DNA from 2 places in the Aeromonas sp. FDAARGOS 1414 genome. Region 1 is predicted to be linked to the other one. Evidence: riboswitches for the same ligand, from Rfam matches in the RefSeq annotation. Region 1 holds a riboswitch; the other holds the start of a gene.
What was found. A riboswitch is a leader RNA that binds a small molecule or an ion and turns the genes downstream of it on or off. The one in region 1 is predicted to bind lysine.
Positions count from the first base shown of each region.

Region 2: another riboswitch for lysine. It lies ahead of lysC (lysine-sensitive aspartokinase 3); the one in region 1 lies ahead of I6L44_RS04365 (Na+/H+ antiporter NhaC family protein).

Region 1 is NZ_CP077210.1:967,235-978,395, reverse strand. Features, by position in the region: gene I6L44_RS04375 (flavohemoglobin expression-modulating QEGLA motif protein) at 1-1,074, shown strand, start outside; gene I6L44_RS04370 (thymidine kinase) at 1,155-1,736, opposite strand; gene I6L44_RS04365 (Na+/H+ antiporter NhaC family protein) at 1,828-3,408, opposite strand; lysine riboswitch at 3,497-3,668, opposite strand; gene I6L44_RS04360 (H-NS family nucleoid-associated regulatory protein) at 3,971-4,375, shown strand; gene I6L44_RS04355 (cob(I)yrinic acid a,c-diamide adenosyltransferase) at 4,447-5,022, opposite strand; gene I6L44_RS04350 (DUF3820 family protein) at 5,019-5,249, opposite strand; gene queE (7-carboxy-7-deazaguanine synthase QueE) at 5,251-5,922, opposite strand; gene queC (7-cyano-7-deazaguanine synthase QueC) at 5,984-6,691, opposite strand; gene I6L44_RS04335 (tRNA-uridine aminocarboxypropyltransferase) at 6,712-7,335, opposite strand; gene rrtA (rhombosortase) at 7,334-7,927, shown strand; gene pyrF (orotidine-5'-phosphate decarboxylase) at 7,902-8,603, opposite strand; gene lapB (lipopolysaccharide assembly protein LapB) at 8,622-9,788, opposite strand; gene I6L44_RS04315 (LapA family protein) at 9,798-10,082, opposite strand; gene ihfB (integration host factor subunit beta) at 10,241-10,525, opposite strand; gene rpsA (30S ribosomal protein S1) at 10,618-11,161, opposite strand, start outside.
Region 2 is NZ_CP077210.1:1,708,683-1,719,843, forward strand. Features, by position in the region: gene I6L44_RS07575 (thiopurine S-methyltransferase) at 1-106, opposite strand, end outside; gene I6L44_RS07580 (leucine-rich repeat-containing protein kinase family protein) at 398-1,768, opposite strand; gene I6L44_RS07585 (alpha/beta fold hydrolase) at 2,020-2,811, opposite strand; gene I6L44_RS07590 (MmcQ/YjbR family DNA-binding protein) at 2,930-3,313, shown strand; gene I6L44_RS07595 (GNAT family N-acetyltransferase) at 3,310-3,798, shown strand; gene I6L44_RS07600 (DUF3802 family protein) at 3,856-4,191, shown strand; gene msrA (peptide-methionine (S)-S-oxide reductase MsrA) at 4,453-5,085, opposite strand; gene argA (amino-acid N-acetyltransferase) at 5,354-6,682, shown strand; lysine riboswitch at 6,790-7,013, shown strand; gene lysC (lysine-sensitive aspartokinase 3) at 7,104-8,456, shown strand; gene I6L44_RS07620 (hypothetical protein) at 8,539-9,624, opposite strand; gene I6L44_RS07625 (LTA synthase family protein) at 9,880-11,161, shown strand, end outside.

The DNA of each region.
Region 1 (11,161 bases):
GATCTTGGCCGGATCCTGCAAGAGACGGTCGATCAGTACATGGTGGTGATCGAGATGCTGCGCCAGCGCGGCCAACCCGATTTTCAGCGTTACAGCCAGCTGCTTTATGGCTCTGCCAGCGATCACCTGCGCGGGGATCGCAAGACTCTCAAGGAGCTGGGCGCCCGCCTGTGCGATATCTTCTCCCTGCCCGGCGCCCGCCATCTAGTGCGCCCCTACCCCAAGGAGTTCGAAGGAGAGGCCGCGGTCGCCAAACTGCAGGGCAAGCTGTCGAGCTACTTCAGTGACGGCACTGTGCAGGTGAAGCTGAGCGATGGGATTGTCTCCGATGCCGCTGCCGGTGGCGACTACATCAAGCTCAACTCCCACGCCCGTTTCTCCGAGCTGGACTTGCAGGTGCTGGAGGTGCACGAGGGGTGGGTCCATGTCGGCACCACCCTCAACGGTCGCCAGCAGCCCTATGCCACTTGGCTGAGCGCCGGTTCACCGCGGATCACCGCCTGTCAGGAGGGGCTGGCTGTCCTGATAGAGACCCTCACCTTCAGCTCCTTTCCGGATCGGGCCAAGCGCATCTCCGATCGGGTGATGGCCATCGACATGGCCGAGCGCGGCGCCGATTTTATCGAGGTGTTTAAGCACTTCGTACAGCAGGGCACCAGCGAGCACGACGCCTACAAGATCACCCAGCGGGTCTTTCGTGGCGGCATGGTGGGCGGCGGAGCCTGCTTTACCAAGGATCTCTCTTACGTGCGTGGCTATGTGGAGACGGTCAACTTCATCCGCAGCGCCGTACTGGAAGGGGTGCCCGAAATCCTGCCGATGCTGTTTGTCGGCAAGGTGACACTGGATGACATTCCGGTGCTCTATCAGCACTATCTGGAGGGGCTGATTGCCGCACCCCGCTATTTGCCGCCGATGTTTCGCGATCTCACCGGCCTCTATGTCTGGTTCGGTTTTGCCTCCGGCATGTCGCTAGTGGATATCGGTCGGGTACAGCACCATTTTCGCCAGCTGTTTCAACGCCTGCCGGTGGCCGACCCCATCATTGCGCCGGTGGATATCGAGATCGACTGAACCACAGCGATAGAAGTTGGGGAAAATAAAAAGGGCGCCAGATTGGCGCCCTGCTCAACGATTCAAATATCGCAGCCGAATTACTTGTAAGCCCGACCTTCGAGATAGTGTTTGCGACAGAGCGACACATAGCGATCGTTGCCACCGATCTCCACCTGTTCGCCATCACGCATCACCTGCCCCGCTTCATTGACCCGGGAGTTCATGTGAGCCTTGTTGCCACACCAACAGATGCTCTTCAGCTCTTCAAACTTGTCGGCCAGACAGAGCAGATGGTAGGAGCCCGGGAACAGCTCGCCGCGAAAATCGGTCTTGAGGCCATAGGCCATCACCGGAATATCCTGCTCATCGACGATGCGGGCTAACTGGTAGACCTGCTCACGGGTCAGGAACTGGGCCTCGTCCACGATGAAAACATCGATATGTTTCTTCGCATGGCGCGCTTTCACCATTTCAAACAGATCACAGCTGTCGCTGAACACGTCCACCTTCAGTTCAAGGCCTACTCGGGCACTGATCACCCCGACCCCGAAACGGTCATCGATGGCTGGCGTCATCGCCAGAGGATGCATGCCCCGCTCCAGATAGTTGAAGTGCGCCTGAATGAGCTGGGTGGATTTGCCTGAATTCATGGTGGCAAATTTGTAGTGCAGTGAAGCCATGATACTGTTCCGAAACTGAATTTATGGGGCGCATGCTAACCAAAGCCCCTGACAAAACCAAGGGGCCCGCGGGCCCCTTGCTCTATAAATGTTACGCGGTGGCCAGCACTGGCCGCGCTTTGGCCTTTTTCAGGTGATAGCCGGTAAAGAGCACGAACCAGAGGGCACTGACACTGAAACCGGCCAGGCTGGAGTGCATCAAGCCCATCGCCAGGTAACCGATGGCCGCACCGAAGGCGATGGCCAGTGCATAGGGCAGCTGGGTCATCACGTGATCGATGTGATGGCAACCGGCACCGGTAGCAGAGAGGATACTGGTGCTGGAGATGGGTGAGCTGTGATCCCCGAACACCGAGCCAGCCAGTACCGCCGCCAGCATCGGCAGCATCAGGCTGATGTCGCTGGCGGCGGCCATGTCACCGGCCAGCGGCAGCATGATGCCGAAGGTACCCCAACTGGTGCCGGTAGCAAACGCCATGGCACAGGAGAGGATAAAGACCACAGCAGGCAGCACTTCGATCGGCAGGTTGCCGTTAGCCAGCGAAGCCAGATACTTGCCGGTCTCAACGTCACGCACCACGGCACCTATGGTCCAGGCAAACAGCAGGATGTTGATGGCTGGCAGCATGGCCATGACGCCCTGCGGCGCGGCCTTGATCCAGTTCTTGGCACCCAGCTTCAGGCGCATCGCCAGACCGATGGAGACCACCAGACTGCACAGGGCACCGTAGACCAGCGAAGAGCCGACGTTGGTGTTTTCGAACGAGCCGAGCACGCTAAACGGCAGCCCTTTCTCGCTCAGCACCGCAGCACCGGAATCAATCATGAAATAGATGGTGGCGGCGGTCAGGGTCAGGATCGGCAGTACCATGTCGATCATGCCGCCGTTGCTCTCTTCCGGGCTCTCCATATCCAGACCGATGGGGCGGCCCTTGGACTCATCCCACAGCTTGCCTTCCAGCGCCCACGATTCGTGTTGACGCATCGGGCCGATATCCAGCTGACAGGCGATCACCACCAACACCATGATCAGGGTGAAGACGGCGTAGAGGTTCATCGGGATCATCTCGACAAACGCCGCGATGGGGCTCTGCTCGGTCAGACCGTGGGCCGCCATGATGCCGCCAACCAGGGCGATGATATAAGCCCCCCAGGAGGAGATGGGCATCAGCACGCAGACCGGCGCCGCGGTGGAGTCCAGCAGATAGGCCAATTTGGCACGGGAGATCTGGAAGCGGTCGGTCACCGGACGGCAGATAGCCCCCACCGACAGGCTGTGGAAGAAGTCATCGATAAAGAAGGCAAACACCATCATGCCAGTCAGCGCTTTGGCGCCCTTGCGGGTCTTGGCACGACGCTCGGCCCACTCGGCAAAGGCACGGGTCGCCCCGGAGACGCTCATCAGGCTGATGAGGCCACCCAGCAGCAGCATAAACAGGATCATGTTGACGTTGTCACGATTGAGCGCGCCATCGACCCAGAAGATCTTGAGCACGGTATTCAACATGTAATGCAGGGATTCGAGGGGTGAAAACTGATTGAGCAGCAAACTGCCGGTGACGATGCCCACACCAAGGGACAGAAGCACGCGGCGGGTCATGATCGCCAGCGCGACAGCCAACAGGGGGGGAAGAACGGACCAACCGGAGTCGGCGAAATGACTAATGTCCATGATCTCTTTGCACCTAAAGATTACAGGTGGAGATCTACCGAGAGGATCTAAAGAAACAAAACCTATGGGGAGGTCATACTCCTCAGCCCCTTCAGGTAGCGCTCCATAGTGGATGACTATGGCAGTCCTGCACCTATTAGATGCAGAACCAGCAGCCCGGTATGATGGCCTGGCCACTTCGGCGCTGACTCCTTTCCTTGTGCATCACAGGCATCACCCTCCGCACAAATACTCATAGGCAGCGCGCCTCTACTTAAAGGTATTCGCCGCACATTTTATCGAGATGGCGGCTTATAGCAAGTTTTTTGATTAAATAGTCATGATAAACAGATCAAGGTCGGAAAATGGTAGTCAAATGATGCAACAACGCCAGCTTTGACGCTATTTTCACCTGCTGCGGTTTCATTGGCATCCAATCACCAAGCCTATTGCTGGCCATATTAAATATCTGTATTGATGTTCCCCACGGATATAATATTTAACCCAGCTTGACTTATTTAAATCGCCAAGCAAGAATCTGCTGGAACATATTATTTTTCTCTGACTCGACGTGGTAACTCCTATGAATGAATTTTTAAAGGTACTGCTTAATATCCGCAGTCTGCGTGCGACCTGCCGCGAGCTTTCTCTGGAACAACTGGAAGAGGCACTGGAAAAACTCTCTACTATCGTTGCCGAACGTCAGCAGGATGAAGCTGCCGAGCGTCAGGCCCGTGAAGAGCATCTGCGGAAAATTAACGAATATAGCGAAATGCTGAAAGCCGCCGGTATTGACCCGGCAGAATTGGTAAGCGCTGTCGCTACCAACCCCGGCAAATCAGAAAAAGCCAAGCGGGCGCCACGTCCGGCCAAATATCGCTATCAGGATAATGGCGTAGAGAAAACCTGGACCGGCCAGGGCCGTATGCCTTCGGTCATTGCCAGCGCAGTGGCAGCAGGCAAATCACTGGAAGATTTTGCTATCTGACAGCTTTTGCGTTGCGAATAAAAAAACCTCGCCTTGGCGAGGTTTTTTTATTGCAGCTTAAACGTGAAATATCAGATAGCCGATTGCGGGCGATCTGCTGCCTTAACCCACAGCACTTCACGATCCCCTGCTACGCAGATGAGATAGCGGGCAACGGTAAAGAACCAGTCACTCATCCGGTTCAGATAGGGCAGCACCTCGGGATTGACCCGCTCTTCCCGGCTCAATGTCAGCAGCAAGCGCTCGCAATGACGCACCAGAGTACGCACCACATGTGCTTGCGCCGCGGCACGGGAACCACCGGGCAATATAAATTGGCGCAGCGGTGGCAATGGCTCACTATAACGATCTATCTGCTGTTCAAGGCGATTGGTCCAGGCGGCATTAACCTGCCAAATCGATTCATTCTGGGCGTCGCTGGAGAATGCCAACTCCCCCCCCAGATCAAACAACTCCTGTTGCAACAGCTGTAAATCAGCCAATAAACCGATCTCTTGCGACGGCACGTCACAAATCAGCAAGCCAATATGGGAGTTGAGCTCATCGATATAACCGTAGGTCTCGACTCGCAAATGATCCTTTGGCAATGGGATACCATCGGCCAGCCGGGTCATGCCCTTGTCGCCCTGCCTCGTATATATTCTCATACCGACATCCTGTTAATAATGGGAATAATCATGGATTCGAGTCCATTGAGTTTGATTTCGTAAGCCAACGCCAGCGTCTGGCCCAATTTACCCGCCGGAAAACCGCTGCGCGCCATCCACACCAGATAGGGCTCGGGAATATCGATGATACGCCGCCCCTGATATTTACCGTAAGGCATCTTGTTGGTCAGGGTCAGCAGCACCTGCTCGTCAGATAGCCAATCCATATTAATCGATATCCAGATATTTATGAGTCTGGATTGAGAGTCGCCAGTTACGCGCGATACAGGTATCCATCGCCAATTGGGTGGCCCGTGGTTTCTGGCTGATCGGCTGCAAGGCAATGACCACATCAGGGCGCAGAGTAGCGGTAGCGAGCAGCGTATCCAGCTCTTCAATATGGTGCTCGGTGGCCACCGGATGCTTGATTTCGTTGGCCCGCTCCAGCGCCGAGACCAGCACAGGCAGCCCCCCTTTCATACCGATCTTGGGGGAGACTGTCACCCAGGTCTGCTCATGAGTCTTGACCTCGCTGGTGCCACTGGTTTCAATCTGCACCTGATAACCCGCCGCCAGCAGGGCTGACGAGAGTTCGTGCAGATCGTAGAGGCAGGGTTCCCCACCGGTGATCACCACATGGCGCGCCTGATAACCCAGATCGCCAAAGCTCTTGATAATCTGCGCGGTGCTGAGTTGGCTCCAGCAATCGGATTCGTTGGAGCGATCCAGCACCGCCGCCTTGCCCACTTCACGAGCCGGATCAACAACCCAGGTATGACGGGTATCGCACCAGGGGCAGCCCACCGGGCAACCCTGCAGGCGAACAAAGATGGCGGGCAGGCCGGTAAAGATGCCCTCCCCCTGGATGGTCTGGAAAATCTCGTTGATTGGGTAGTGCATCTCGATCACGGCTTGTTGCAAAAGTCGCGGATTATACCTCAAGCCACGGCAAGACGCAGGCTCACTCTGCGCTTTTCTCGCCCAGCCCGGTTTTCTCAAACAGTCTGGCCATGATGCCCGCCTTGTCGGCCAGATAGTTGTTCAGACCGCGACTGCGCAGTTCACACGCAGGACACGTGCCGCAACCGTCACCGGCAATGCCGTTGTAGCAGGTCAGGGTCTGCTGGCGCACCGTGTCGAGGTGACCATAGTGATCCGCCAGTGCCCAGGTTTCGGCCTTGTCGAGCCACATCAAGGGAGTTTCAAAACGGATGCCGCGATCCAGCCCCAGCGACACCGCCTGATTGAGGGCCTTGACGAACTCGTCACGGCAATCGGGATAGCCGGAGAAGTCGGTCTCGCACACACCTGTGATCACCGCTTCGGCGCCCACCTGATAGGCATAAATGGAGGCCAGGGTCAGGAACAGGATATTGCGGCCCGGTACGAAGGTGTTGGGCAGCCCGTTATCCTGCAGCTCGCAGCTGACAGGAATGTCGTCACGAGTCAGGGCAGAGACCGCCAGCTCATTGAGCAGCGTTACATCCATCACCTTGTGGGCGGCAATCCCCAATGCACTGCCCAGACGGCGCGCGGTGTCGATCTCTTCCCGATGGCGCTGGCCATAGTCGAAGGTGATGGCGTGCACTTCATCATACCGGGCCAATGCCTGCACCAGACAAGTAGTGCTGTCCTGACCGCCACTGAAAACCACGACTGCTTTTTTCATCTTGATAACTCCTTGAATTGTCACACGCGGCGGCCTTCGGCAAAGTCCTGCCACTGGGTATTCAACCGATTGAACAGGGTCAGCAAGGGCGCATAGTGCTCCTGCCTTCCCTCCCACCGGGACAAGAGGTGATAGCCCGCCTCTATGGTAGAGAGGGCATCGGGAAAGGGTTTCTTGCGAATGGCATATTGACCGGCAATGGCACCAATGCCGATACGGGGCAAACGGGCCAGTGCCCGGTTGCTCTGCAACATGCGATAGGCTTTGCGCCAGGTGCCGTCAAGCAAGATAAAGGCGACGGATGCGGAGCCAGAGGATTCACTCTCCCGCTGTTGGCGAAGATCGGTCAGCGAAATGGCATCCTCATCCGGCCAGAGTAGATAGCAGCGACGGGAAGGATCTGCAAGCAACCCATTGAGCCACTCATCGCGGGAAAAGTCCTCCCCCACATGGATCTCGCACTGTTGCAAAGAGGCCGCCAGCAGTGCCGCAGTCCCCTTGGGATGTGCCACCTCGTTGGGGTGCTGCAAGATGTAGAGGGGGGTGTGATTGTCAACCGGCACAATATAATCGCACAGGCAGGCTTTGAGGGCTCGGGTGCAACGTGTACAGTATCGACTGTTCTTGTCGTTGGACTGTTTCATGTTGTCAGACAAATCTGGATTGCTCTGGGTTATCACGCTCTCTCTCACCAGCTTGCTACTCTTCTTTACCGTTCCCAATCTTCAGCTCTCCTTCGATCGGCCCTTGATCGCCGGGGGCGAAGGGTGGCGGATCATAACAGGCAATCTGGCTCATACCAATCTGTGGCACCTGCTGCTCAATCTGGGCGGCCTCGCCATCCTCTATAGCCTGTTTCGCGACTATCTGGATGGGGCTCGCCTGCCGCTGCTGATGTTGCTACTCTGGCTGGCAGTGGGCTTGGGGATCTGGTGGTGGTGCCCGCAGACCCAATGGTACATGGGGCTATCAGGCTCGCTGCATGGCCTGTTTGTCTGGGGGGCAATGCAGGATATCCGCCACGGACGCCGCACGTCGGGCTGGCTGCTGCTAGCGGGGATGGGGCTCAAGCTGGTGATGGACTTCTACAACGCAGGAGAGAGCCCGATATCCACCCTGATCAATGCCAGGGTACACATCGGCTCTCATCTTATCGGGGCCGGTGCAGGCCTGTTGCTCGGCCTGCACCGCGTATCACTGAGTGAGCCTGTTACCCACCAGCCAGCTCGGCATTGATGCTGGCCAGCATGGCGGCCGGATCGGCAGCCTGCGTAATGGGGCGACCGATAACCAGATAATCGGACCCCGCCTCGACCGCCGCTTTGGGTGTCATCACCCGGCGCTGATCCCCGGCCGCTGAACCGGTCGGGCGAATACCCGGGGTCACCAGCTTGAACTCATCACCCAGCAAGGCTTTAAGCTCATGGGCCTCGTTGGCAGAGCAGACAACCCCATCCAAGCCGGATGCCTTGGTCAAGGTAGCCAGCCGGATCACCTGCTCGGCAGGGCTCACATCCAGACCAAGAGGGATCATGTCGGACTGCTCCATGCTGGTCAGTACGGTCACCCCGATCAACAATGGCGCCTTGTCGCCATAAGGCAGCAGCGCCTCTTTGGCGGCACGCATCATCCGCTCACCACCACTGGCATGCACGTTGACCATCCAGACACCGAGCTCGGCACTGGCTGCCACGGCTTTGGCAACAGTATTGGGAATATCGTGAAATTTCAGATCCAGAAAGACATCGAATCCCTTGGCCACCAGCTGGCGTACAAACTGCGGGCCAAACAGGGTAAACATCTCCTTGCCTACCTTGAGACGGCACTGGGCCGGAGAGATACGTTCAACGAACGCTAAGGCATCTGCCTCGTGCTGATAATCCAGCGCTACCAGTACTTTGGGATCTTGCATCTCACATCCTATTGCTTGTTATTCACCGTCCAGACCGCGGATCGGCTTGATGGAACCCCACTGGCGACAAGACGGGCACTGCCAGAACAGCGAGTGAGTGGCAAAGCCACACTGCCGACACTTGTGGGTTGACTTGATTTTGATCTGCTCGCCGACCAGCTGTTGCAGCAGTTCGAGGCTCTCCTTGGCAGGCCCCTCTTCCGCACTGGCCAGCTGAAAACCCACCAGCTGGTAAAAACCTTTCATCGAGGGATGACGACGCAGCTGACGCAACACCAGCGAACGGGCCTGGCTCAGGCCATCACGCTCTTCAACCAGCTTGGCAAGGGCCAGGGTCACGCTGACACCGGCGTGATCTTCCACTGCCTTCTCAAGCAGTGGGATCAACGCAGGCGTGCGCCCCAACTGCTGATAGCACTCGAGCAATTTGGGCATTGCCTCGGAGGCAAAGTCGATATCCTGCTCGAACACCCGCAGCAGCTCCTTGCTGGCCTGCTCATACTCCCCCTCTGCCATGGCGAGCTCAGCGAGGCGCAAACTGGCCCGGGCACATGCCGGATTGATACTGAGCGCCCGTTTGAGCTTAGCCAGCCCCTCCCCTTTATTGCCCTCACGCAGCGCGATCTCGGCTTGCTCGCAATAGAAATGGGAGATGGGGTCGGCCAGCTTCTTGCCCTGGAATTTTTGCAGACGAATCGCCACATCGATGGCCTTATCCCAGTCCCGCAACTGCTGATGGATGATCAACAGCTGTGCCAGCGCCGTCTCTTCATAATCGCTGTCGTCACACAGCTCATTCCAGAGCGCTTCCGCTCGGTCCAGCAGACCAGCAGCCAAAAAGTCGCGCGCAAGCTCCTGCAGGGCAAGCTGTCGCTGCTCCCGGGTCAGTTGGCGGGTTACCAGGTTCTGGTGGATCTTGATGGCACGATCGACCTCCCCACGCTGGCGAAACAGGTTGCCGAGGGAGAGGTGTGTTTCGATGGTTTCACTGTCCACCTCAAGCAGTTGGATAAAGAGATCCACCGCCTTGTCGGATTCATCGGACAGCAAATAGTTGAGGCCCGCCACATACTGGCGGGAAAACTGGTTACTCTGTTTTTGGGTGTCCTGGCGAACACTCCTGCGACCCATGTACCAGCCATAACCGGCGGCGATGGGCAACAGCAGGAAAAGCAGTTCAAGCATTGAGGAACATTATTCCTTACCCGGTGACCGGGCCAGCTCCAACTCGCGGGATTGACGACGCATGGTGCGGTTGAGGGTGCGGTTTTGCATTTTCAGGCGCAGGAACAGCAGGCCGAATACCAGCCAGCCCAGCAAAAAACCGCCAGCGAAGAAGAAGCCCAACAGCATGGCAAGCGAAAACTCACCCTGAGCGATCAGGTAATTGAACTGAACCAGCTGGCCATTTTGTGAGCCCAGCGCCAGGGTCAGAACAAACACCAGCACCAGCGGAATGAGGGCCAAAATACGCTTCATAAGAGCTCCCTGTCAGTATCTAATGAGAGGCTGATTATCCTTAAAATCGCAGGCAGACTCTAGAGTGAATGGGAAAAGAGTTTAAGAAACAAGACGATTGGCACAGGAATCGGTGCCAAAAAGAAAAAAGGCATACCCGAGGTATGCCCATTTCTGCATTATTCAATGATGTTGACGCGCTCGCGCAACTCTTTGCCAGGTTTGAAGTGCGGGACATATTTCCCGGTCAGTTCAACCTTGTCCCCAGTCTTGGGGTTGCGGCCCACACGGGGCGCACGATAGTGCAGTGAAAAACTGCCAAATCCGCGGATTTCAATCCGGTCGCCGTTTTGCAAGGTCGACGCCATCTGCTCAAGGATCTCCTTGATGGCGGCTTCGACATCCTTGGCCGGCATATGCATGCGGCTGGCTGCCAGTTGTTCGATGAGATCTGATTTGGTCATAACGTTAAATCTCCTTCCCCGATCACATGCAATATTCATTTTGCCAGGATAAAAAAGGGCGGCGCAATGCCGCCCTTTTCTTGCATCAAGGATTACTCACCCTTGGCGGCTTTGAACGCTTCCATCATAGCATTGCTGAACACAACTTCTTCTTGTTGGTTCAGGTTATCGATAGCAACACGCTCATCAGCCTCGTCCTTAGCACGGACAGACAGGCTTACGGTGCGGTTCTTACGATCAACGCCCATGAATTTAGCTTCAACTTCGTCACCAACAGACAGCACCAGAGTGGCGTCTTCTACACGGTCACGAGCAGCGTCGGAGGCACGCAGGTAGCCTTCTACGCCATCAGCCAGTTCGATAACGGCACCTTTGGCATCAACCTCGGTAACCTTACCCTTCACGATAGCACCTTTCTTGTTGTCAGCCAGGTACTTGTTGAACGGGTCTTCTTCGATCTGCTTGACACCCAGGGAGATGCGCTCACGCTCCGGATCCACTTGCAGAACAACGGCTTCGATCTCGTCGCCTTTCTTGAATTCACGCACGGCTTCTTCGCCCTGGTTGTTCCAGGAGATGTCAGACAGATGAACCAAGCCATCGATGCCGCCATCCAGACCGATGAAGATACCGAAG
Region 2 (11,161 bases), 740 kb from region 1:
CCGCTTGCTGGGCCGACCACCAGGATTGCAGCCAGTGGTTGAAGTCCGCCTGATGAAAGCCAATCCGGTTCTCTTCCCAACGTTGATGCCAAAACGCAGCTTCCATCGTTATTACCCTTCTGTACTAAAGATGCCTCAATATCACAACTTAACCGGCACCGCGCAACCCTCTGCCCTCCCCTTTTTGCCGCGCAGCCTCTGCGTGTTATCGGGCGAATGACGGGACGTCCCCATGCCCTGCGCCTCGCTGTCGCAATGGGCGCTATTGGCTGCGTTTATGACGGACAAGACATACCAACCCATGCAAAAACGTCATGGGTGTATGGCGATGAAGGAATGAAAGGAATGAAAGGAATGACGTTGGCAGGCCAAAACGTGCCCGCCAACGCCAGAAAGATCACGACAGCGTGGCGCGAGCGGCCGCCAGCTGGCGCTCGATATAAGCAAAATCGGGACGATCGGCGGGGAGTTCCGAGAGGCAGGCCGCTTTGAGCTGATGCAACCCATCAAGCGGTGAGTCTTGCGTATCGCAATGGGCCAACAACTCTTCAAGCAGGCAACCAAAGGCACGCACTTCCAAACGCTCAAGGCCTACGGCCCGCTCGCGGTCGCTGCGCTCATATAAGGAAGCCGCACCAAAATCCCCCAGCAGAGCGCGAGCCGGGGCGTCAAACCCACGGGCAAACAGAATATTGTGGCCGTAGAGGTCCCCGTGCATGATGCCCGCGCGGTGCAGATGGCCCGCTACCGAGGCAATGCCGTGGGCCATCGCCAGCGCATCCGGCACACTCAGATGCAGCTCCTCTGGATAGACATCCCGGGTGCAGGAGTCTAGGCTCGGCGGCCCGGCCAGATTGGCAAAGGCCGGGTCGATCAGCTCCATCACCAGCGCCGGAATGCCGGAGGGGTGATCCGCCACCTTGCCTATCACCTTGATAAGTTTGGGATGAGTGCCCGCCGCCAGCGACGCCGCCATCTCGCAGCGGGGCAGCCCGTCACTGGTCACCGCCCCCTTGAACAGCTTGACCGCCACCTGACTATCATCGCCTCTATCGCTCGCCTGAGTCACTTCATCAGCAGTATTACCCACAAGGGTGGCGCGATGGATAACGCCAGATGCTCCCTGCCCCAGCAACTCGCCCAGCGCCAGCGTCTCCCAGGCAATGGGCGCGACATGGGCATCATCGATGGCCCGCGCCTCCTCCCCTTCGCTAAAGGGGTTGCCTGAGTAGGCAAGCCAGGAAAGGCGCGGCAGCGAGAGCAGCCACTCGGGGAAGCGTTCGATGCGGTTGGCGGCGATGCGCAGCAGCTCCAGCTTGCGGCAGTTGGCAAGGCTGGCCGGCAGCTCGCGCAGGCGGTTGCCCGCCAGCATCAGCTTTTGCAGGGCGTCGCACTGGCCCAGCTCATCAGGCAACTGTTCCACTGCGTTGTCGGTCAGGATCAGCCAGCGCAAACCGGCGGGCAGCGCCTTGGCCGAGACGGTAGCAATCCGGTTGGCCTTAAAGCCCAGCATGGTGAGCGTCGGGCAACGCCCCAGCACCTCGGGCAGCTCGGTAAAGCGGTTCTCGGAGCAGAAGATAATGCGCAGTTTGCCAAACTCGGCCAGCTCGTCGGGGAGCGTGCTTAGCTGGTTGCCGGTCAAATCCAGCACCTCCAGCGTCTCTTTCAGGCTCAAAATCTCGGTGGGGAACTCCGTCAGGTTTTCACAAAGCTTCAGATGGCGGGCACCGCACAGTTCACCCGCACGCAGCTGTTCCAGAGTATGCATAACCGTTTCTCAATCCTGATAATCTGCCTGATGACGTAGCCAGCCATCAGCGCGCGCCGAACCGGGGTCCGGCGGTTTTAAAGGGGGGCATTATAAAGAATCAGGGGGGCAGATCACCCCTTGTAGCTTGAAAGTATGCGGCTTATACGATCGCCAAGACAGCGGCATCTATTGCACGTTGGCAGCGCTTTGCTCGCGGCCAGCTTGCAATGCCGCTGTAGCATGACCTGAATGCACAGCGTAATGAATCCTTATTTCCGTCCGCTCCCCAGCGATTGAATAAATGCCAGCGTACGACGATTAAACTGCTCCGGCTGCTCCACATTGCAGACATGACCGCACTGCTCGATTACCGCCAGCGAGGAGCTGGCATCGCGGGCCACCTGCTCGCGCACCGGTGCCAGAAACATATGATCCTCCTCCCCCATCACATAGAGGGTGGGAATGGGCAGGGAGCGTTCGCGGAAGTAACGCATCAGTGGGTTGACCTCAGTGGCGAGGCGGAACCAGCGTTTGAACTCTTTCTGGCAGAGCTTGCGGGCCTCGCGCACAAAGAGGTTGCGCGACTCCTGATGGTGCTGGCGCGGCATGATGATGAAGGCAAACAGCCGGTAGAGCCACATATAGGGCAGGAAGTGCTGGCCGAGTCGGCCCAGCTGCACCAGCACCCGCGAGCGGATATCGAGCCGCAGGATGGCGCCCCCCAGAACCATGCTTTTGACCCGCTCCGGGCAGAGCTCGGCCAGATGGCGAATAAGGATGGTGCCAAGGGAGATGCCGACAAAGTGGGCGCGGCGGATATCGAGATGATCGAGCAGCCGAACGATATCTTCGGTCACTTCCCGAAAGCTGTAGTGACCCTTGACCACCTGTTGCAGCTGGTGGGACTGGCCGTGGCCGCGCAAGTCCAGCAGCAGCACGTTGAAGTGCTCGCGATAGGCGCGCAGCTGTTTGAACCAGATGGAGGAGCTGCCACCGGCGCCGTGGACAAACACCACCCAATCCCGCTCGGGACCCAGTTCGAAAGTCTTGTGATACAACATCCAATAGGCTCCCTTGGTGATGGGGGGTATACTCGGCTGCGCGCATATTAACAGAACAGGCCCGCCGATAGATATGCGCCTGACATGACCCGGATCACCCCTTGCGCGAGAACTTTCCATGGATTTGACCCGTTTGCGCCACTTTCTGCTGACCCTGCCGGGCGCCACCGAAGATACCCCGTTTGGCCCGGAGATCCTGGTCTACCGCATCGCGGGCAAGATGTTCGCGCTGGTGGATTGGCAGGCCGAGCCGCTTACCATCAACCTAAAATGCGAGCCCGAGCTGGCGTTGCTGCTGCGCGAGATCCACCCCGAGGTCAAACCGGGTTGGCATATGAACAAGCAACACTGGAACACAGTGACCCTGAACAGCACCTTGCCAGATGATCTGTGGCAGGGCTGGGTGCACCACTCCTATGAGCGGGTTGTCGCGGGTCTGCCCAAAGCCAAACGGCCACAGGCGCCGCGTCCCCTCTCCCCCACTGACGACCCAACCTTATGACCCCAGCACTTAGTCCAGCACTTTGCATTGTCCCCCTTGGTGAGGCACATATCCCCGCCCTCGTGAGCCTGTTTGAGCAGGCGGTGCGACGCTGCGGCCCCGAGCACTACAGCGCCGAACAGGTGGAGCAGTGGGCCCTCGGTTCACAACATCCGGGCTTTGTCAGCCAGCTGCGCGAGCACCACGGCTGGGTGGCGGAGCTGGCAAATGTGCCCCTCGGTTTTGTCACCCTGAGCCCCGATGGCCATCTCAGTCTGCTCTATGTAAGCGCCGACCATCAGCGCCAGGGACTGGGCAATCTGCTGCTCACCACGGCGCTCGCGGGGGCCAGAGGGCTCGGTATGACCCTCATCACCACCGAGGCCAGCGCCTTCAGTTATGAGCTATTTTTACGACATGGCTTTACGTTGACCGGGCTGGAGTCCGTGGAGCGGGGCGGAGTCAGTTTTACTCGCCATCGCATGCACTGCTGCTTGCCAAGCTAGGGCAAGCCACTAAAATACGCTTAATTTTCGTATTGTTACTGTATTGAGGCAGCAACCATGGTGGTAGAAAGTGAAGGCTATATCTCGCTGATCGAGTATCTGGTGGAGAGTTTGGGATTGTTTGAATCCCAACAGCAGAACGATGGTGAAGAGACCATCGAAGATCTGGTCAGTGGCCGTGTTGCCAGCAACCTGATGGCCATTTGCGAGCAAAACCCCCAGCTAGATCCCAAGGTGCGTTTTGCCATCATGCAGGAGGCCGACGCCGTGGTCGCCGACCTGGAAGAGGTGCTCTCCGCCGTCTGGCTGCGCGCCCCGACCCCGGAACAGAAAACCTTCCTCATCGAGTTTATCGATCTCATCAAGAACCTGTTCGACAGCGCCATCGGCTGATCTGCCGTCCGGCTCTCCCGCCCAACGCAAGATTTCAAAGCAGCAGATAAGGAAAAGGGCCGCCTTGGTGGGCAGCCCTGCTTGCTATCATTTTCAACCCGCCAGTGCGTTCATTCATCAGGCGGTTATCAAGGCAAGAAATGTGTCTGGACTTTGCATCCGATCCCTGGACGCTACCTAGTTAGTCCCGACTGGTCGCAATAAGTTCCCTCCTCCGACCATTTATTTTCACTTTTATTAAGAAATCGACTACAAACCTGTTCAGCGGTTCAGGCTGGGCGGCAAACAGACTCCAATGCCACCCAGTCCGCAGTAGCCATCCGGATTTTTCTCCAGATATTGCTGATGGTAATCCTCGGCGTAGTAGAAGGGCGCCAGCGGCAAAATGCGGGTAGTAATGACACGGCTGTCGCCGCTTGCCGCCATCGCCTGCTGGTAGGCCGCCATGCTCTGCTGGGCAATGATCTGCTGGCTCTCGTCGCCATAGAAGATCACCGAGCGATACTGGGTGCCAATGTCCCCCCCCTGACGCATCCCCTGCGCCGGATCGTGCTGCTCCCAGAATAGTCTGAGCAGATCGCCATAGCTGATCACCGCCGGATCAAACACCACCTGCACCGTCTCGGCATGGCCGGTCAGCCCGCTGCACACCTCTTTGTAGGTGGGATTCTGGGTCACGCCGCCCTGATAACCTGCCGCGGTGGAGTAGACGCCCGGCTGCTGCCAGAACAGGCGCTCGACGCCCCAGAAGCAACCCATGCCAAACCAGGCGATCTCCATGTTCTCGGGCCAGGGCCCCTTGGTCGGGTTGCCATTCACCGCATGCTGCTGACCAATCACCATCGCTTCGCGTCGTCCCGGCAGGGCATCTGCCGGTGAAATAATCTGTTCCATGAATTCTGTCCTTGTATAAAACCCTGTGAAATCACACAGCTGACGAAAAGGAGCATCGAAGATAGCAGTTTATCGCGCCGGATCAACCGGCGGGCCCCTCCCCGCTCGCCCCGGCGGCCATCTGCACCGTCCGTCACCCTTTCCCGATCCGCACTGCCAAGCCGCCCCTCGTAGACCAGAAACAGCCAAAATCAATATTTAGTCTTGATTTGTGAATTAATTTTCATATATTGAGCAAATTGCTGTTTTTTTATGGAAGAAATATCAAGTGCGTGAACGCGAACCCAGTCTGGTCAATGCCTTCCGGCAATCCACCCCCTATGTCAATGTGCATCGGGGTGCCACCTTTGTGCTGATGATGGGGGGAGAAGCCATCTGCCACCCCAACTTCGCCAATATCGTCAGCGATATCGCCCTGCTGCAGACACTGGGCATACGCCTGGTACTGGTGTTTGGTTCACGTCCGCAAAACGATGAAGCGCTGGCCCGCGCCGGTATCGAGGCCCAGTATCACAAGCGGATCCGGGTCACCGATGACGAGAGTTTCACCATCATCAAACAAGTGTGTGGCGGCCTGCAATACGACATCACCGCCCAGCTCTCCATGGGGCTCGCCAACACCCCCATGCAGGGGGCGCGGATCAGCGTGGTGAGCGGCAACTTCGTCACCGCCCAGCCGCTGGGGGTGGATGATGGCATCGACTTTTGCCATAGCGGCCGGGTGCGCCGCATCGACGTGGAGGGGATCACCCGCCAGCTCGATCAGAAGAGTCTGGTGCTCATCTCCCCCATCGGCTGCTCGGTCACCGGCGAGAGCTTTAACCTGAGCTCCGAAGAGGTGGCCCGCCGGGTGGCGGTCGACCTCAAGGCGGACAAGCTCATCTGCTTTAGCAGCACCCAGGGGGTAATGGACAGGCGCGGCGAAGCCATCTCAGAGCTCTTCCCCGAGCAGGCCGAAGAGCTGCTGATTGAGCTGGAGCAGGCGGGAGAAGAGATGTCCGGCACCGCCCGCTATCTGCGCGCAGCGATCGCCTCCTGCCGTGGCGGCGTGCCCCGCTCCCATCTGGTGAGCTATCAGGATGATGGCGCCATGCTGCAGGAGCTGTTCAGCCGCGACGGCCTCGGCACCCAGATAGTGCGGGAAAGTGCCGAGCAGGCCCGCGCCGCCACCATCGAAGATATCGGTGGCATTCTGGATCTTATTCGCCCGCTGGAGGAGGAAGGGATTCTGGTACGCCGCTCGCGCGAGCAGCTGGAGATGGAGATCGACAAGTTCACCATCATAGAACGCGATGGCCTGATCATCGGCTGCGCGGCCCTCTACTGCTTTATGGAAGAGGCGATGGCGGAGATGGCCTGCGTCGCCATCCACCCCGACTATCGCAACTCCAACCGGGGGGATCAGCTGGTGGCCAAGGTGGCCGAGCGGGCCAAGCGGCTCGGCATTCGCCGCCTGTTCGTGCTCACCACCCGCTCCATCCACTGGTTCCGGGAGCGGGGCTTCGATCCGCTGGAAGTGGAAGATCTGCCAGTGGCGCGCCAGCGTCTCTACAACTGGCAGCGCCGTTCCAAGGTTTTGTCAAAGACCATTGCCTAAGTCATTGATCCTGCGTTGAGTTAGCCGACAATTTGAACTTTTTCACAAACTCGATTGACAGTGCAATCCAACGCAGGGTATTTCTAAATGCACTCCACCGCCCTGGTGGAGCCAGAAGAGGAGCGCTGCCCAGGCAGCCCAAGGGAGGACGCCAGCGTCCGGTGAACTTGGGTCAGGGGGAGCAGCGCCGAGACGAGTGAGGAGACTGGTAACCTCAACGTCGGCTGCGGGGGCTGAATCCCCCGGGTTGTCATCGGTAGTGATCATCCCCCACCGCGCCCTGTCAGGGGCGGTACGGGATGGGCTCTGCAGGTGGAGTGCTTCTGGCCGGGATAGTTTCGTTCATTCCTGCCATTTTCAGCCTCCTCCTCTCTTTTTTGCCCGATGGAACCGGAATCTTAAAATAAGACAGGAGTAAGCAATGAGCCCGATCAATGTCGCCAAGTTTGGCGGAACCAGTGTCGCCAACTTCCCGGCCATGAATCACTGCGCCGATATCGTGCTGGCCAATCCCGCCACCCGGGTGGTGGTACTGAGCGCCAGCGCCGGTGTCACCAACCTGCTGGTCGCCCTGGCACAAGGGGAGCTGGACGAAGCGGGCCGCGACGAGCAGCTGGCCAAACTGGCCGGGATCCAGCAGGCCATTCTGGCAGATCTCGGCAACCCCGTTGATGTGAGCGCCCTCATTCATGGCCAGCTGGACGAAATTCGCCTCATGGCCCAGCAAGCTCACCAGCATACCGATGCGGAGCTGGCCGATCGCCTCATTGCCTGCGGCGAGCTGATGTCTACCCGCCTCTTTACCGAGCTGCTGCGCCAGCGCGGCGTCAAGGCCCACTGGCAGGATGTGCGCCAGCTGATGCGCACCGACAGCCGCTTTGGCAAGGCCACCGTCGATCTGGCCACCACCCGTACCCTCTGCCAGCAGACGCTGGGCCCGCAGCTTGGCGACAGCCTCATCATCACCCAGGGCTTTATCGGTGCCGATGGCGATGGCCGCACCACCACGCTGGGGCGCGGCGGCTCTGACTACAGTGCGGCCCTGCTCGCCGAAGCGCTCGATGCCGCCAGTATCGAGATTTGGACCGATGTGCCCGGCATCTACACCACGGATCCGCGCCTCGTCACCCGCGCCCGCCCCATTCCTGAAATCAGCTTTGTCGAAGCAGCCGAGATGGCCACTTTCGGCGCCAAGGTGCTGCACCCCGCCACCCTGCAACCGGCGGTGCGCCAGAACATTCCGGTGTTTGTCGGCTCCGCCAAGGATCCTGCCGCCGGTGGTACCTGGATCCGCGCCAGCACAGATTCAAGCCCGCTGTTTCGCGCCATCGCCCTGCGCCGCCAGCAGGTGCTGGTGACCCTGCACAGCCTCAACATGTTCCACGCCTACGGCTTTCTGGCCGAAGTGTTCGGCATTCTGGCCCGTCACCGCATCTCGGTCGATCTCATCACCACATCGGAGGTGAGCGTGTCACTGACGCTGGATCACACCGGCAGCCAGAGTAACGGCGAACCGATCCTGAGCGACAAGGTACTGGCCGAGCTGGGCCAGCTCTGCAAGGTGGAGGTGGAAACCGGTCTGGCACTGGTGGCGCTCATCGGCAACCGGATGAGCGAAGTGAACGGGGTGGGCAGTCAGGTCTTTGACGCCCTGCGCGAGCACAACATCCGGATGATCTGCTACGGCGCCAGCGCCCACAACCTCTGCTTCCTGGTCAAGGAGAGCGAGGCGGGCAATATCGTCAACCGCCTCCATCAGGAGTTGCTGGACTGACCCTCACCGCGAGGCGAACCAGACCATGCAACAGGGCGCCCGCAAGGCGCCCTGTTCATTTGTACTCCGCAAAGGTATTGGCTCAGGCAAGGCTGGTGGCAGGCAACTGGCAGGCCACTGCTTCCCGGCGCAGCTGCTGCAAGCAGGCCAGCAGCCCGGTCTGGCCCAGCTCCGTCTCCTGGGGCGAGAGATTGTCCACCAGCAGCGGATAGTGTTCCGTCACTGCCTGCATCAACCAGTCGAGGCGACGCAGGGTGAGCGGGCCGCAGCTCTGGCCGCTCAGATCATCGGCCACATCGAGCCGGTGGCTGCGATACATGTCCCGCCACCAGTTGGCGACCAGCGCCTCGTCGCTCGCCAGCGCGGCGCTCCACTCCCCCTGCAGGGCGTGCAGGCGGGCCAGCACGGGCGCGCTGGCCCCTTCGCGGATCAGGTGGTGGATCTCCCGTTTGACCCATTTCAGACAAAGCTCGCGCCAGTAGCGAAATTGCGGCAGAGGATCGGCCTCATCGAGCCAGAGTCCGGAGAGGGTGCGGGTCTCCAACCGCTCCGGTACATGGAACTGCGGATCGACCAGACCGTTGGAGTTGTATTCAAAGCGGGGATCGAAGGTCCACATATAGCCAAAGTCGAACACGCAGATCTGCTCGCCGTCATCGAGCAAGTTGCCCGGACTCGGGTCCCAGTCAAACCAGCCCCAGCGGGCCAGCTCACCCTGCACCTCCAGCATCTGGGCCAGATTGCGCTCGTTGAGCTGATGGACCGGCACACCCCGCAACCAGGGGGAGACCAGTACCCCGGCCCGCGCCGAGCCGAAGCTGGTGCAAACCACGTGGGAGAGGACAGTAGGATGCAGCTCGCGCAGCGCCTCGATTTCACGCCGCCGCTCCAGCTCGGTCAGAAAGGCGGTCTTGCCATCGAGGTTGGCCACCAGTGAATCCTGACGGCGCCGCTTGAGGCACCAGTGATGCCCCTCCACCTTGAGGTGAAACACCTCGGCGGTGAGACCGTGGCGATAGACCTTGACCACTGCGGGATGAGTATCCTTCAGCTTGACCAGTTGGGCCAGCGGCAGCGGGCAGTCGCGCTCGCGTCCGATCCGGATCTCTTCCTTGCTCTCCAGCATGCGCAGCAATCTGGCCTGACGTGCCATCACTTTGGGATTCATACATGTACCTCCAGTCGCTATCGAGAGACTAAACAGCAGCTCCCTCCCAAGCCAGTGGCAAAACCCCATGATGACGCTTTCATCACATATTCCGAACAACCCCTCGATCGGGATCACAATTTGCAAGGTTGAGCTGTAACCAAATATTCATTAAGTGGTCATTAAATTGACAAGCTGAAACAAGGCCCGCACCATCGGGTCAAACTCTATACGGATGAACGATCTCTCCCTTACTCGCTCAAAGGATGAGCTTATATGAATCGCCCCTCCTCAGGCCGCCCCCGTGCCCTGAGTCTGCCCTCTGGGCTACTGGCCCTGCTGGGCGGATTGCTGCTGCTGACTCTGTTATTACCGCTGATCAATCCCGGCAGCTGGCTGGGCCGTGCCCAACCGCTGGTGCTGGGCCCCGCCGACAATCCGCTGGCCACCCTCACCCGCCACGCCCTGCTCTATAAAAGCGACAGCCGCGGCCTCTATCTGGTGGTGCGCAGCCAGTGGCTGTTGCGGGGGCCGCTGCAAGCGGGGGACAAGGTGCGAGTGGAGCTGCTCAACGACAAGGGGGAGCGGATCGACCAGCTCAGTCAATCGGTGGATAAGCGTCAGGTGTGCCGCAATAACCGCTGCTCGCTGGATCTCAACAGCACCTTGCGCGCACCGGACGATGCACTGGCCAGCCGTTATCAGCTGCGCATCGGTCTGCTGCTCAAGGATCGCCCCGAGAGCGGTGATTTCAGCCAGATCCTGCAAACCCTGCCGGAGCAGGGCTTCAACCTCACTTATCTGGTGGTGAGCCTGACCCTGGTGCTGGCCCTGAGCGCCGCCGTGCTCAAGACGGTGCTGCCAAAGCTGCGCCGCAGCCTGCGCTGGCGGATCATCGGCAGCCTGCTGCTCGGCAACCTCACCTTCGTGCTGCTGCACGGCTTCGTGGTGTTCAAGCTGGGGGAGTTTCTGCTCTGGTCAGGCTTTCGCCCAGAGCACTACTATCTCGCCTGGGGCAGCATGGTGCTGGGCTGGAGCCTCTGCGCGCTGGCAGGCTTCAACCTCTATATGGGGCTGGTCTTTACCGCGCTTTCCGGTATAGGCCTGCTCGCCAACTTTATGAAGATCGCCATCTACGGCGTGCCGCTCGGCGGGGACGATTTTGGCAACCTGCTCGCGCTGCTGCGGATCCTGCTCGACCAGCACCCCATCCTGCCCATCTTCACCGTGTTGCTGGCACTGTTTCTCTGCTGGCGCTTTGCCCTGTCACGCTGGGTGTTGCGCACAGCCGCGGCCACCGTCGCCTTCTTTGCCCTGTGCGTCTTTGCCACCCAGACCGGCAACAAGCTGCTGGGAGCCAACATTCGCTACGTGGATCGCGCGGTCAACTACCACAGGGACATCATCCGCTCCGGCCCCGGCCTCTATCTGTTCAATCTGGTGGACGAGATGCTGCAAAGCGGCAGCGTGTTTCGCTACCCCTTGCAGATCAACGAGCTGACCCCGCAGCTGAGCTATCCGCCCCAGGGCATAGCGCCGCGCTGGGATCTGGTGATCG